3 linked regions of the Myxococcus hansupus genome follow. The protein of the gene in region 2 interacts with the protein of the main gene of each other region in a pairwise test. Links are inferred from orthologs where the notes say so. Each region holds a gene or a part of one and is shown on either strand. Other genes may lie near its edges. The genes, in order: A176_RS12310, rlmB and tsaE.

Region 1 (2,828 bases), 1.8 Mb from region 2 along the record:
GGTGACAATCCGCGGGACCTCCGCGGCATCGACCTGTCGGGGCAGGACCTGCCAGCCAAACTGCGCGCCATCCTGAACGAGCCGGACTGGCGCATCGTGCAGATGGATGCGGGTTGGGCCGCTTCGGGCCCCGATGAGGCGGGCCGCGCGCATCCATCGGTCACTGTTCGGAAATGTCGGGACATTTCAGCCGCTAAAACCCCCGACATTTCCGAACAGCTAGCTGCGCTGCGGCTCCGGAACGCCCCCGTGTGCGTCAGGGCATCCAGGCTTCGAGCAGCGCCGCGGGCCTTGCGCCAAACGCCTCGGCCATCAAGTCGCGGGCATCGCCGCCGGTGTGCTTCAACGTGACGCGCAGGTAGTCGCGGGGCGCGGCCTGGGGAATCTTGTCCAGCCACTCGACCAGCATCGCGCTGTCGGTGCCTTCCAGGTCCAGGAAGCCCGTGGCGTACAGGTCGTCGTAGTCCGTCAGGCGGTACAGGTCCGCGTGGTACAGCGGGATGCGCCCGGCGTACGGATAGACGATGGCGAACGTGGGGCTCGCCACCTCGGAGCGAGGCACCTTCGCCCCCTCCGCCACGCCGCGCACCAGGTGTGTCTTGCCCGCGCCCAGGTCGCCAATCAGCCCCACGAAGTCACCGGGTTCCAGCAGCTCGCCCAGACGGACACCCAGCCGGTGTGTCGCGTCGGGGGACTCCAGCCGCACCGTCCGCACCGCCGACGTCTCCGCGCTCATCGTTCCCACCGAAGCCACACCTCACACAGCCCTTGTTCCACGATGTCTCCCGCGACCAGCCCGAGCTGTCCGCGCTTCGCCGCCGCCAGGTCCCCCGCGAGGCCGTGCGCGTACACCGCCGTCCAGAGGGCCGCGGGCACCGGCAGCGACTGCGCCAGGAACGCGCCGCAAATTCCCGACAGCACATCCCCCGAGCCGCCCGTGGCCATGCCCGGGTTGCCGGTGGTGTTGAGGTACACGCGCCCGTCCGGGTCGCTCGTCAGCGTCCGGTCCCCCTTGAGGACCAGCGTCACCTTCAGCCCGGTCGAGAACTGACGGGCCACGTCCAACCGGTGCGCCTGGACCTCCTTCGTGGACTTGCCCGTCAGCCGCGCCATCTCGCCCGGGTGCGGCGTCATCACCACCGGGCCCTTCGCCCGGCGCAGCACTGACAGGTCCGTGGCCACCGCGTTGAGCGCGTCCGCGTCCAGCACCGCGGGAATCTCCACGCGCGCGAGCAGCTCGCCGATCAGCGCCCCCGTCTCGTCGCCCCGAGGAATCCCCGGCCCGATGACGAGCGCATCCTTCCCCTCCGCCGCCGCCACCAACGCGTCCAGGTCGCCAAGCCCCAACGGGCCGGTGGCCTCCAGCGGGATGCCCATGATCTCCGCGGAGTGCGCCTGGATGGAGTCCAGCGCATCCGACCGCGCCGCCACGGTGACGAGCCCCGCGCCCGAGCGCAGCGCCGACTTCGCCACCAGGGCCGCGGCCCCCGTCTTCCCTCGGCCGCCCGCGACCACCAGCACGTGGCCAAACGTCCCCTTGTGCGAGTCCGCCTTGCGCACCGGCAACGTGCGCCGAGCGTCCGACTCCTCCACCACGAAGAGCTCGGGACCAGAGACCTCCTTCGAGGACTCACCGCCCATCCCGATGTCCACCCGGTGCACGTGCCCACACAACGTGGCACCGGGCTCCAGCACCTGCCCCGGCTTGAGGAAGCCAAACGCCACCGTGGCATCCGCTTCCACGCATGGAGAGAAGGGCGCCCCCGAGTCGCTCTGGAGGCCGGAGGGAACATCCGCCGCCACCACCTTCGCCCCCGCCGCGCGCCAGCCCCGGATGGCCACCACGGCGTCCGCGAAGGCCCCCGCGGGAGCACGGCTCAAGCCCGTGCCGAAGAGCGCATCCACCACCACGTCACCCCGACCGGGGGCGTCCACCTCCGCCAGCCCTCGGGGCGTCACCCCGAAGCCCTTCAGCGCCTCCACGTTGCGCCGCGACTCCGGCGTGAGCTTCGCGGCGTCGCCCACCATCACCACCGACACCCGGGCGCCGCGCTCCTGGAGGAAACGCGCCGCCACGAGCCCGTCCCCCCCATTGTTCCCGGGGCCGCACACCACCACGAAGCGGCCCCCCGGATTCGCGAAGCTCCGGGCCACATCCGCGAGCCCGCGCCCGGCGTTCTCCATCAGCAACGCGGAGGGCATCCCGTGGCGCGCTTCGGCGGCCTGCTCGGCCTGGCGCATCTGCGCGGCGGTGAGGACTCGCAACATGGCTTCAATCCCCTTGGTTCTGGAGCACCACCGTGGCGGCGGCGACGTCCGCATCGTGGGTCAGCGCGAGGAAGGCCTCCAGCCCTCGCGCGTCCATGACCTCCCGGGCCACGCCGGACAGTGCGAAATAAGGCGCTCCCCCGTCCCGGCGGACCTCCATGTCCTTCCACCGGATGCCCTTCGGCGCGCCCAGCGCCTTGACCAGCGCCTCTTTCGCCGCGAAACGCGCGGCATAGGCGCTGGCCGAGTCACTGCGCTGGCCACAGAGGGCCCGCTCCGCCTCCGTGTAGACGCGGTTCAGGAAGGGCTCCGCGCGCGGCCCGTCCAGGATGCGCTGGATGCGGGAGATGGAGCAGATGTCCAGGCCCAGGCCCCGGATTCCCATGGTGCCCTACCCCGGGTTGCGCATGAGCTCGAGCATCTCGCGGACGGCCCGCTCGAAGCCCACCAGCACCGCGCGCCCGACGATGGCGTGCCCGATGTTCAGCTCGTCGATTTCGCTGATGCGGGCAATGGGCTGCACGTTGTCGTAGTTGAGCCCGTGGCCCGCGGCGACGCCC
Region 2 (5,122 bases):
ACTGCAACGCCAATAACGCCAACCAAGGGACGGACATCGAGCGGTGCAAGTGCACCATCGCGGGCAACGGTTGCCGGGGTGGCTACCTCCAGAATGGCTGCCTGGACGAGGACGCCTCCGTGGCGGAAGTCCGGGCGCTGGCGGACCGGGGCGTCAAGACCATCGTGATTGGGTTCGGCTCGGAGACGGCGACGGGGGATGGTCCGGCGGTGCTGAACGCCATGGCCCGCGCGGGTGGGTTCGCGCGGCAGTGTGACGCGCAGAACTCCTGCGGCGCGGACGATACGTGCAATCCGACCACGGGCTTGTGCAACCGCGCCTTCTTCCAGGCCGCCAACCAGGCCGAGCTGGCCCAGGCGCTCGAGGACATCAGCAAGGCGGTCGTCAACCCGGAGCCTTGCCTGATCCCGCTGGAAGGGCCCCAGCGCCCGTCCGACCCCAAGCTGCTCGTGGTCTATGTCGACGGTGTGCGCACCACGTCCAGCGACAGCACCTGGTCGTTTGAGGAGGCGGGCGTGCTCTTCACGGGGGAGACGTGCCAGCGCATCCTCAACTCCACGCCGGAGTCGCCGGTGAAGATTGAAGTGCGGGCCATCCGTCAGCGGTAGCCCTGCGGTACGCGGGGCGGCTTTACCCGGCGCGGGGCGAGGATTATAGGTCCCTCGCTCCCCGGAACGGCCGCCCCGCTCATGAAAGCCACCATCCTCTCGCGCTCCGCTTCCATTCCGTCGACCCGACGACTTGTCGAGGTGGCGCGCGCCAGAGGGCACCGGGTGCGGGTCCTCAACCCACTCCGCGTGCAGATGCACCTGGATGGGCGCAGCGCCACGCTCTACTACGGGCGCAAGAAGCTGGCCCCCACGGACGTCGTGCTCCCTCGCATCGCCCAGTCCATCAACACCTACGGCCTGGCCGTGGTGAACCAGTTCGGGCTCGCGCGGATACCGCTCGTCAACAACGCGCAGTCCATCGCCCAGTCGCGTAACAAGATGCGTTCGCTGCAGTTGCTCTCCGCGCACGGCATCGACATTCCGGGGACGGTCATGGCCCGGGATGCGGCGCACCTGAAGGAGATGGTGGGCTTGCTCGGTGGGGTGCCGGTCCTGGTCAAGCTGCTGCAGGGACAGGAGAAGCACGGCGTCATGGTCTGCGAGAGCCTCCAGTCCCTGGAGGCGGCCCTCGAAGCCGTATTGGGGCTGGGGCACAACCTCGTCATGCAGGAGTATGTGAAGAGCTCGGGGCTCGACGTCCGAGTGCTCGTCGTCGGCGGCCAGGCCGTGGCCGCGGTTCGCCGGCGGCCACGCCCGGGGCGACTGGCGCACACCCTCATCAAGGGCGCCCGCTTGGAGGTCCACGAGCTGTCCGCCGCTCAGCGGGCAACCGCCGAGAAGGCCACTCGGCTCATCGGGCTCGAAGTGGCCGCGGTGGACCTGTTGGACGTGCAGGGGCAGCCCAAGGTCTTCGAGGTGAACAGCTCGCCCGCGCTTCCTGAGATGGAGGCGGCGACGGGCGTGGACCTGGCGTCGCTCATCATCGCTCGCGCGGAAGCGCTCGTGGCTGGCGCTCCGCCCGTGTCGGTTCCGGACCTGTCTCCTCCGACGGGCCTGCCGCTGCCCGCCGCGGTGGCCCCAGCACCCGTGGAGCGGAAGGGCCCAGGGCGCCGGAGCCGGACGGGTGAAGGCAGCACGTGAAGAGAAAGACGGCAGCCCCCGTCTCAAGCGTGATACGCAGCCCTCGTTTCCTGGAGATGCCCATGCTTCACCGTCGACGCCTTTCGCCCCTGGCTGCCCTGATGGCGGTCGTGACCTACGCCGCGCCCGTACTGGCCGCGGATGTGGATCCCGCCTCGCTGTATGAGGTCTCCACCGAGGGCACCTCGGCCCAGGTCAAGGCAGGAGAGACGGGGTCCTTCGTCCTGACCATCAAGTCGAAGGAGGGCGCGCATGTCTCCGACGAGGCGCCGCTGCGGCTCGAGGTGAAGGGCACCCTGCTGACGCCGGCGAAGGAGAAGCTGGTGCTGTCCGACTCGGTGGCCAAGAAGGCGGAAGGTCAGGCCTTCGCGGATCCCCGCTTCGTGGTCCCCTTCACGACCGCGTCGGCGGGGAAGGGCTCCTTGGACGCCAAGCTCGTTTTCTTCATCTGCACGGAGAAGATCTGCGCCCGTCAGCAGAAGACCTTCTCTCTTCCTGTCGAGGTTCTCTGAGTCCCCATGTCTGAGCGTTCTTCCAAGGGTGGCCGCGGCGAGCGCGGGAATGATGTGGCGTCCCCCCGTGCCAGCAGGGCGGAGCGGGGTGGAGGAGAGGCCTCCCGCTTCGTCTACGGGGTGAACCCCGTCCTGGAGGCGCTGCGCGCCCGGCCGGACGAGGTCGAGCGCCTGTTCCTGGTGGAAGGGCAGCTCGGCGCCCGCGCGGCGGGGGAGCTGCTCAGTCGGGCCCGTGAGTCGGGCATTCGCGTGGAGAAGGTCACCCGCGAGCGGCTGGCCTCCCTGGCGGATGGCGGCGTGCACCAGGGCGTCGTGGTGGAGCTGCGCGGCTTCAAGTACTGCGAGGTGGAGGACATCCTCGACGCGGCGAAGGCCCGCGGGGAGCCCCCGCTGGTGGTGGTGCTGGACGGAATCCAGGACCCGCACAACCTGGGGGCCATCATCCGGTCCGCGGACGCCCTGGGCGCTCACGGGGTGGTGATTGCCAAGGACCGGGCGGTGCAGGTCACGGGAACGGTGGCCAAGGCCTCGGCCGGAGCGGTGGAGCACAGCCGCATCGCGCGCGTGGTGAACGTCTCCCGCTCGCTCGAGGAGCTGAAGGAGGCGGGCCTCTGGGTCGCCGCGGCGGATGTCGACGCCACGGAGCCCATGTGGAGCGCCCGGCTGGACGGGCCCCTGGCGCTCGTGGTGGGCGCGGAAGGGGCCGGTGTCCGGGAGGGCGTGCTCAAGCACTGCGACTTCCGGCTCCGGATTCCCATGACGGGTCAGGTGGGTTCACTGAATGCATCCGTTTCCGCCGGTATTCTGTTATACGAGGTCGCCCGTCAGCGGGGCACGGCTCCCAGCCGCCGGTAGTTGAAGTTCAGGATCAATCTCCTTGACTTGGGCGGATGGGAATCTTAGAAGGGCGCCCCTCTCAGGGCGGTGACGGGTGGTTGACGGAGCCGAGGTCGTGGGGTAGGGCGGCAGTCGCAGTACCGGATGAGTGCCGGTGTAGCTCAGCTGGTAGAGCAACTGATTTGTAATCAGTAGGTCGCGGGTTCAAATCCCGCCGCCGGCCAGGTAGGACGGGGCCGCGGATGAGGGCCCGGGATGTAGTAGGACAAGTGAATATCCGGAGGGATACCCAAGCGGCCAAAGGGAGCAGACTGTAAATCTGCCGGCTCTACGCCTTCGATGGTTCGAATCCATCTCCCTCCACTCGGCAATTGCGGGAATAGCTCAGTTGGTAGAGCGTCAGCCTTCCAAGCTGAATGTCGTGGGTTCGAATCCCATTTCCCGCTCCAAATGTTGTAGTCACAGCATCGCCAAGCCCTGATAGCTCAGTTGGCAGAGCGCATCCTTGGTAAGGATGAGGTCACCAGTTCAATCCTGGTTCAGGGCTCCATTTATTTTTTGAGGAGTGTCATGGCCAAGGAGAAGTTCGAGCGTAACAAGCCCCACGTGAACATCGGCACGATCGGACACGTGGACCACGGCAAGACGTCGCTGACGGCCGCCATCACCAAGGTGCTGGCGAAGACGGGCGGCGCCACCTTCCTGGCGTACGATCAGATCGACAAGGCGCCGGAGGAGCGTGAGCGCGGTATCACCATCTCCACCGCGCACGTGGAGTACCAGACGTCGAACCGGCACTACGCCCACGTCGACTGCCCGGGTCACGCCGACTACGTGAAGAACATGATCACGGGCGCGGCGCAGATGGACGGCGCCATCCTGGTGGTCTCGGCGGCGGACGGCCCGATGCCGCAGACGCGCGAGCACATCCTGCTGGCGCGCCAGGTCGGCGTTCCGTACATCGTGGTCTTCCTGAACAAGGTGGACATGCTGGACGACCCCGAGCTGCGCGAGCTCGTGGAGATGGAAGTCCGGGACCTGCTGAAGAAGTACGAGTTCCCTGGCGACGACATCCCCATCGTCCCCGGCTCGGCGCTCAAGGCGCTCGAGGGTGACACCAGCGACATCGGCGAGCCGGCCATCCTGAAGCTGATGGAGGCGGTGGACAGCTACATCCCGACGCCCGCGCGCGCCACGGACAAGCCCTTCCTGATGCCGGTGGAAGACGTGTTCTCCATCTCCGGCCGCGGCACGGTGGCCACGGGCCGCGTGGAGCGCGGAATCATCAAGGTCGGCGAGGAAGTGGAAGTCGTCGGTCTGCGTCCGACGCAGAAGACGGTCGTCACGGGCGTGGAGATGTTCCGCAAGCTGCTGGACCAGGGCATGGCGGGCGACAACATCGGCGCGCTGGTGCGTGGTCTGAAGCGTGAGGACATGGAGCGCGGCCAGGTGCTGGCGAAGCCGGGCAGCATCACCCCGCACACCAAGTTCAAGGCGCAGATCTACGTGCTGTCGAAGGAAGAGGGCGGCCGCCACACCCCGTTCTTCAAGGGTTACCGTCCGCAGTTCTACTTCCGCACCACGGACGTGACGGGCTCGGTGAAGCTGCCGGACAACGTCGAGATGGTGATGCCGGGCGACAACATCGCGATCGAGGTGGAGCTCATCACCCCGGTGGCGATGGAGAAGGAGCTGCGCTTCGCGGTTCGCGAGGGTGGCCGCACGGTGGGCGCCGGCGTCGTGGCGGAAGTCGTCGAGTAGTGTCGGGCTGGCCGCAAGGCCGCCGGGCACACTGTCCCGATTTCTTCGAGGGGAGGGCTGCGTTGTAGTAGCCTTCCCTTCTCGTATCTGGTGAGGTAGGTCATGCCGAAGGGCAATCGTTCCATCATTTCGCTCGAGTGCACTATTTGCAAAGAGCGGAACTACACGACCACGAAGAACAAGCGGAAGAGCCAGGACAAGCTCGAGCTGAGCAAGTTCTGCCCTCGTTGCCGCAAGCACCAGGACCACAAAGAAGGCAAGGTCTAGGTCGGTAGTTCAGAGAAGGTTTTAGGCCAGTAGCTCCAACGGTAGAGCAGCGGT
Region 3 (5,349 bases), 1.8 Mb from region 2 along the record:
CGCGGTGAACGGCGCCTCGTGGGTGTCCTTCCACCACGGCGGCGGCGTGGGCATGGGCTACTCGCTGCACGCGGGTCAGGTCATCGTCGCGGACGGAACGCCGGAGGCCGCGCGCCGCATCGAGCGCGTGCTCACCAGCGACCCCGGCATGGGCGTGCTGCGCCACGCGGACGCGGGCTACTCCGAGGCCATCGACGTGGCCAAGCAGCGCGGCGTGAAGATTCCCGGCATCACCACCTGAGAATGGAGTCCGCCGTGACACGCTTGCGCGGTGCGGTCATCGGGCTGTGGAGCGTCGCCGTCGCGGCGGGGACGGGGTGCGCCCCCACGGCCATGGGCCCCATGGTGATGCGCATGGGGCCCGGGCGGCCGGACCAGAACGTCCTGCAGATGGGCATGCGCTCCGGCCCCCGGCTGAGCGCACCCGTCGTGGGCTCGCAGCCGTCCCTCCCCGCCGGGGACCGGTTCCGCGGCGACGAGTCGAGCTTCTCCACGCAGCAGTGGGGCATGGCGTTCGACGCGGCGCTGACGATTCCGCTGTCGGAGCGGCTGCACCTGCACACCGGCATGCAGGGGGAGATGTTCCTGCCCGTGCCCCTTCCCGCGTATGGCCTGTATGCCGGAGCGTCGTACTACCTGGGGTCGGAGCAGTGGGGACTGGCCCCGGCCGTGTCGGTTCGCGGCGCGTCCGACTTCGGGCTCATCAACTCCCGAGGGGGTCCCGGCAGCATCTTCGGCACGGAGGCCTCCTGCGCGCTGACGATGCAACCGGAGAAGAACGTCTCACTGGGCCTGGTTCCGTTCGTGTCGTGGCACGCGGTGGTCGCGGGAGGCCGCACCGAGCAGGCGCTGTACTACGGCGGCGTGGTGGCGGCGCGCGTCTCCTGGGGCGGGTTGAATGACCTGGAAGTGTCAGGCGGCTTTGGCCGCGCGAAGGTCGGCAAAGGGTTGAGCTGGAACGTCCCCATCATGGGTGCTCGCGGAGGTCGTTGACGCATGGACAGGCTCGAGTTGCTGGTTCGAAACACCTCCGAGGTGCTCACGGTGGAAGGCACGCACCGGGAGCGCGCGGAGGACGCGCTCACCCCTCGCCCGGGCGCGGTGGTGGGCGTGAGCGGTGGCCGTGTCACCTACGTGGGCCCGGAGTCAGGGTTGCCCGCGGGCGCGGTGGGTCCTGGGACGGAGGTGGTGGACGCCCAGGGCGGCTTCGTGGGTCCGGGCTTCGTGGACCCGCACACGCACCTCGTCTTCGCGGGTGAGCGGTCCGCGGAGTTCGACCTGCGCAACCAGGGCGCCACGTACCTGGAGATCGCCAAGGCGGGGGGCGGAATCGCGGGCACGGTGCGAGCCACGCGGGCCGCCAGCGAGGAGGAGCTGGTGCAGCTCGCCCTGCCCCGTACGAAGCGCCTGCTGGCGCAGGGCGTGACGACGGCGGAGGTGAAGAGCGGCTACGGGCTCAACCTGGAGACCGAGCTGAAGATGCTGCGCGCGGTGCGGACGCTCGGCACGCTCACGCCGCTGGAGCTGGTGCCCACGCTGCTGTGCGCGCACGCGCTCCCCGAGGAGTACAAGAGCCGCCGCGAGGACTACGTGCGGCTGTGCATCGAGGAGATTCTCCCCGCTGTCGCGGGCGAGGGGCTGGCGCGCTTCTGCGACGTCTTCGTCGAGGACAGCGCCTTCACCGTGGACGAGGCGCGGCGCATCCTCAGCGCGGGCATGTCGCTGGGCATGCAGCCCAGGCTGCACGCGGACCAGATCACCGCCTTTGGAGCCTCCGAGCTCGCGGCGGAGCTTGGAGCCGCAACGGCCGATCACCTGGAACAAGTGACGGACGCGGGATTGCAGGCGCTGGCGGCGGCCAACGTCACCGCCGTACTCGTGCCGACATCGACGCTGTTCCTGCGCATGCGACCGTACGCTCCTGGACGACGCATCCGTGATGCGGGGCTCAACATCGCTTTGGGGACCAATGTGAATCCCGGCTCCGCCATGAGTGAAAACACGGCGTTGGCGCTGGGGCTTGCGTGCCTGGAAAACGGACTTACGGCCGCCGAGGCGTATTGGGGAGCCACCCGGGGCGCCGCGTTGTCATTGGGGTTGCAACAGCACGGCAGGCTGTCCGTGGGCGACCCGGCCGACCTGGTGGTCTTCGGCTGTGCTTCGTACCGTCATCTGCCCTACCATCTAGGAATCACCCACGCGCGTGTCGTGGTGAAGGCCGGGCGCATCCATGTCCGCCAGCCGATGGACGGCTGCATGTGAACCGGCGTCGCAGAGACACGACGGCCCCGCGTGGGTAAGAACGGGACGACATCCGTCAGGGCCGGACGTTAGGAGTCATCGTCACCCGCCATGTGCCGACTATTTGGATTCCGTTCCGCCATTCCCGCAGCAGTCCACCCCGCCCTGGTGACGGAGAAGAACTCGCTCCTCATCCAGTCCCGCGAGCACAAGGACGGATGGGGAATCGCCGCGTACGGCGTCGAGCAGTCGCCGGTGGTGGCACACGGTGTGGGCCCCGCGCACAGCGACCCGGACTTCGAGCGGGTGAGCAGCCGGGTGTCCTCGCACACGGTGGTGGCGCACATCCGGCTCGCGTCCGTGGGCGCGGTGGAGCTGCGCAACTCCCACCCCTTCCTGCACGGCCGCTGGTCGTTCGTGCACAACGGCACGCTGCGCGAGTTCGCCACCCACCGGGCAGCCGTGGAAGCGCTCATCTGCCCGCGGCTGAAGACGAACATCAAGGGCACCACGGACAGCGAGCGCTGCTTCTACCTGTTCCTCACCCGCCTGGCCGCCCGGCACCCGATCGACCGCGAGGTCACCGTGGAGGCCGTGGCGCGCGCGTTGGCGGAGACGATGTCGCTGGTGGCGACGATTACGGACGAGCCGGGGCAGGACGCGCGGTCCGCGATGAACTTCCTGGTCTCCGACGGCAACGTCATGGTGGCCACGCGGCGCAACCGGACGCTGTTCGTGTCCACGAATGGCGCGCGCAACGAGGAGCCCTCGCTGCCGTCGCCGGGGACGAAGCTGGAGCAGCTCGTCGTCGCCAGTGAGTCGCTCTGCGGCGGGCCGTACTGGGCGCCCGTGGCCGAAGAAGACGTTATCGGCGTGGACGCGAATCTCGTGTTCCACCATTGGCGGGTGCCGGAGCTCACGGGCACGGACCTCCTCTCCACGGCGAAGCAGGACGCCTCGCGCAGCGTGGCGTAGGGCCCAGGGTGCGCGCCGAGCTCGTCGACCGCTGGCTGACGACCGATGGTCAGCGTCGCCGCTCGGAACTCGTGCGGATGGGCTTGTGTGGCAACTGGCCTGAGGCGTTGAGTGGTTTCGAGGCAGCCTCTGAGCTGGGTGACAATCCGCGGGACCTCCGCGGCATCGACCTGTCGGGGCAGGACCTGCCAGCCAAACTGCGCGCCATCCTGAACGAGCCGGACTGGCGCATCGTGCAGATGGATGCGGGTTGGGCCGCTTCGGGCCCCGATGAGGCGGGCCGCGCGCATCCATCGGTCACTGTTCGGAAATGTCGGGACATTTCAGCCGCTAAAACCCCCGACATTTCCGAACAGCTAGCTGCGCTGCGGCTCCGGAACGCCCCCGTGTGCGTCAGGGCATCCAGGCTTCGAGCAGCGCCGCGGGCCTTGCGCCAAACGCCTCGGCCATCAAGTCGCGGGCATCGCCGCCGGTGTGCTTCAACGTGACGCGCAGGTAGTCGCGGGGCGCGGCCTGGGGAATCTTGTCCAGCCACTCGACCAGCATCGCGCTGTCGGTGCCTTCCAGGTCCAGGAAGCCCGTGGCGTACAGGTCGTCGTAGTCCGTCAGGCGGTACAGGTCCGCGTGGTACAGCGGGATGCGCCCGGCGTACGGATAGACGATGGCGAACGTGGGGCTCGCCACCTCGGAGCGAGGCACCTTCGCCCCCTCCGCCACGCCGCGCACCAGGTGTGTCTTGCCCGCGCCCAGGTCGCCAATCAGCCCCACGAAGTCACCGGGTTCCAGCAGCTCGCCCAGACGGACACCCAGCCGGTGTGTCGCGTCGGGGGACTCCAGCCGCACCGTCCGCACCGCCGACGTCTCCGCGCTCATCGTTCCCACCGAAGCCACACCTCACACAGCCCTTGTTCCACGATGTCTCCCGCGACCAGCCCGAGCTGTCCGCGCTTCGCCGCCGCCAGGTCCCCCGCGAGGCCGTGCGCGTACACCGCCGTCCAGAGGGCCGCGGGCACCGGCAGCGACTGCGCCAGGAACGCGCCGCAAATTCCCGACAGCACATCCCCCGAGCCGCCCGTGGCCATGCCCGGGTTGCCGGTGGTGTTGAGGTACACGCGCCCGTCCGGGTCGCTCGTCAGCGTCCGGTCCCCCTTGAGGACCAGCGTCACCTTCAGCCCGGTCGAGAACTGACGGGCCACGTCCAACCGGTGCGCCTGGACCTCCTTCGTGGACTTGCCCGTCAGCCGCGCCATCTCGCCCGGGTGCGGCGTCATCACCACCGGGCCCTTCGCCCGGCGCAGCACTGACAGGTCCGTGGCCACCGCGTTGAGCGCGTCCGCGTCCAGCACCGCGGGAATCTCCACGCGCGCGAGCAGCTCGCCGATCAGCGCCCCCGTCTCGTCGCCCCGAGGAATCCCCGGCCCGATGACGAGCGCATCCTTCCCCTCCGCCGCCGCCACCAACGCGTCCAGGTCGCCAAGCCCCAACGGGCCGGTGGCCTCCAGCGGGATGCCCATGATCTCCGCGGAGTGCGCCTGGATGGAGTCCAGCGCATCCGACCGCGCCGCCACGGTGACGAGCCCCGCGCCCGAGCGCAGCGCCGACTTCGCCACCAGGGCCGCGGCCCCCGTCTTCCCTCGGCCGCCCGCGACCACCAGCACGTGGCCAAACGTCCCCTTGTGCGAGTCCGCCTTGCGCACCGGCAACGTGCGCCGAGCGTCCGACTCCTCCACCACGAAGAGCTCGGGACCAGAGACCTCCTTCGAGGACTCACCGCCCATCCCGATGTCCACCCGGTGCACGTGCCCACACAACGTGGCACCGGGCTCCAGCACCTGCCCCGGCTTGAGGAAGCCAAACGCCACCGTGGCATCCGCTTCCACGCATGGAGAGAAGGGCGCCCCCGAGTCGCTCTGGAGGCCGGAGGGAACATCCGCCGCCACCACCTTCGCCCCCGCCGCGCGCCAGCCCCGGATGGCCACCACGGCGTCCGCGAAGGCCCCCGCGGGAGCACGGCTCAAGCCCGTGCCGAAGAGCGCATCCACCACCACGTCACCCCGACCGGGGGCGTCCACCTCCGCCAGCCCTCGGGGCGTCACCCCGAAGCCCTTCAGCGCCTCCACGTTGCGCCGCGAC

Evidence for each region.
Region 1: the proteins of rlmB (region 2) and A176_RS12310 interact in binary tests that used the Escherichia coli proteins (3 or more experiments, as listed by UniProt). The link is inferred for Myxococcus hansupus from one-to-one orthologs.
Region 3: the proteins of rlmB (region 2) and tsaE interact in binary tests that used the Escherichia coli proteins (3 or more experiments, as listed by UniProt). The link is inferred for Myxococcus hansupus from one-to-one orthologs.

Annotation. Positions count from the first base shown.
Region 1 is NZ_CP012109.1:3,106,827-3,109,654, reverse strand. It holds A176_RS12310 (NAD(P)H-hydrate dehydratase), read right to left. Parts: upstream 2,269-2,828; coding sequence 733-2,268; downstream 1-732. Other genes in the region: A176_RS12300 (pyridoxine 5'-phosphate synthase), read right to left, coding at 2,660-2,828; acpS (holo-ACP synthase), read right to left, coding at 2,273-2,653; tsaE (tRNA (adenosine(37)-N6)-threonylcarbamoyltransferase complex ATPase subunit type 1 TsaE), read right to left, coding at 257-736. UniProt on the Escherichia coli protein: Bifunctional enzyme that catalyzes the epimerization of the S- and R-forms of NAD(P)HX and the dehydration of the S-form of NAD(P)HX at the expense of ADP, which is converted to AMP.
Region 2 is NZ_CP012109.1:4,940,237-4,945,358, reverse strand. The notes cover bases 1,361-4,133. They hold rlmB (23S rRNA (guanosine(2251)-2'-O)-methyltransferase RlmB), read left to right. Parts: upstream 1,361-2,209; coding sequence 2,210-3,058; downstream 3,059-4,133. Other genes in these bases: tuf (elongation factor Tu), read left to right, coding at 3,611-4,133; A176_RS19010 (hypothetical protein), read left to right, coding at 1,754-2,203; A176_RS19015 (ATP-grasp domain-containing protein), read left to right, coding at 1,361-1,691. In the rest of the region: adventurous gliding motility lipoprotein CglB, read left to right, coding at 1-608; more of A176_RS19015, read left to right, coding at 690-1,360; more of tuf, read left to right, coding at 4,134-4,801; rpmG (50S ribosomal protein L33), read left to right, coding at 4,904-5,068. UniProt on the Escherichia coli protein: Specifically methylates the ribose of guanosine 2251 in 23S rRNA.
Region 3 is NZ_CP012109.1:3,107,659-3,113,007, reverse strand. Bases 2,350-5,349 are described here. They hold tsaE (tRNA (adenosine(37)-N6)-threonylcarbamoyltransferase complex ATPase subunit type 1 TsaE), read right to left. Parts: upstream 4,090-5,349; coding sequence 3,610-4,089; downstream 2,350-3,609. Other genes in these bases: A176_RS12310 (NAD(P)H-hydrate dehydratase), read right to left, coding at 4,086-5,349; A176_RS12320 (class II glutamine amidotransferase), read left to right, coding at 2,353-3,216. Outside these bases: hutU (urocanate hydratase), read left to right, coding at 1-241; A176_RS12330 (hypothetical protein), read left to right, coding at 256-993; hutI (imidazolonepropionase), read left to right, coding at 997-2,262. UniProt on the Escherichia coli protein: Required for the formation of a threonylcarbamoyl group on adenosine at position 37 (t(6)A37) in tRNAs that read codons beginning with adenine.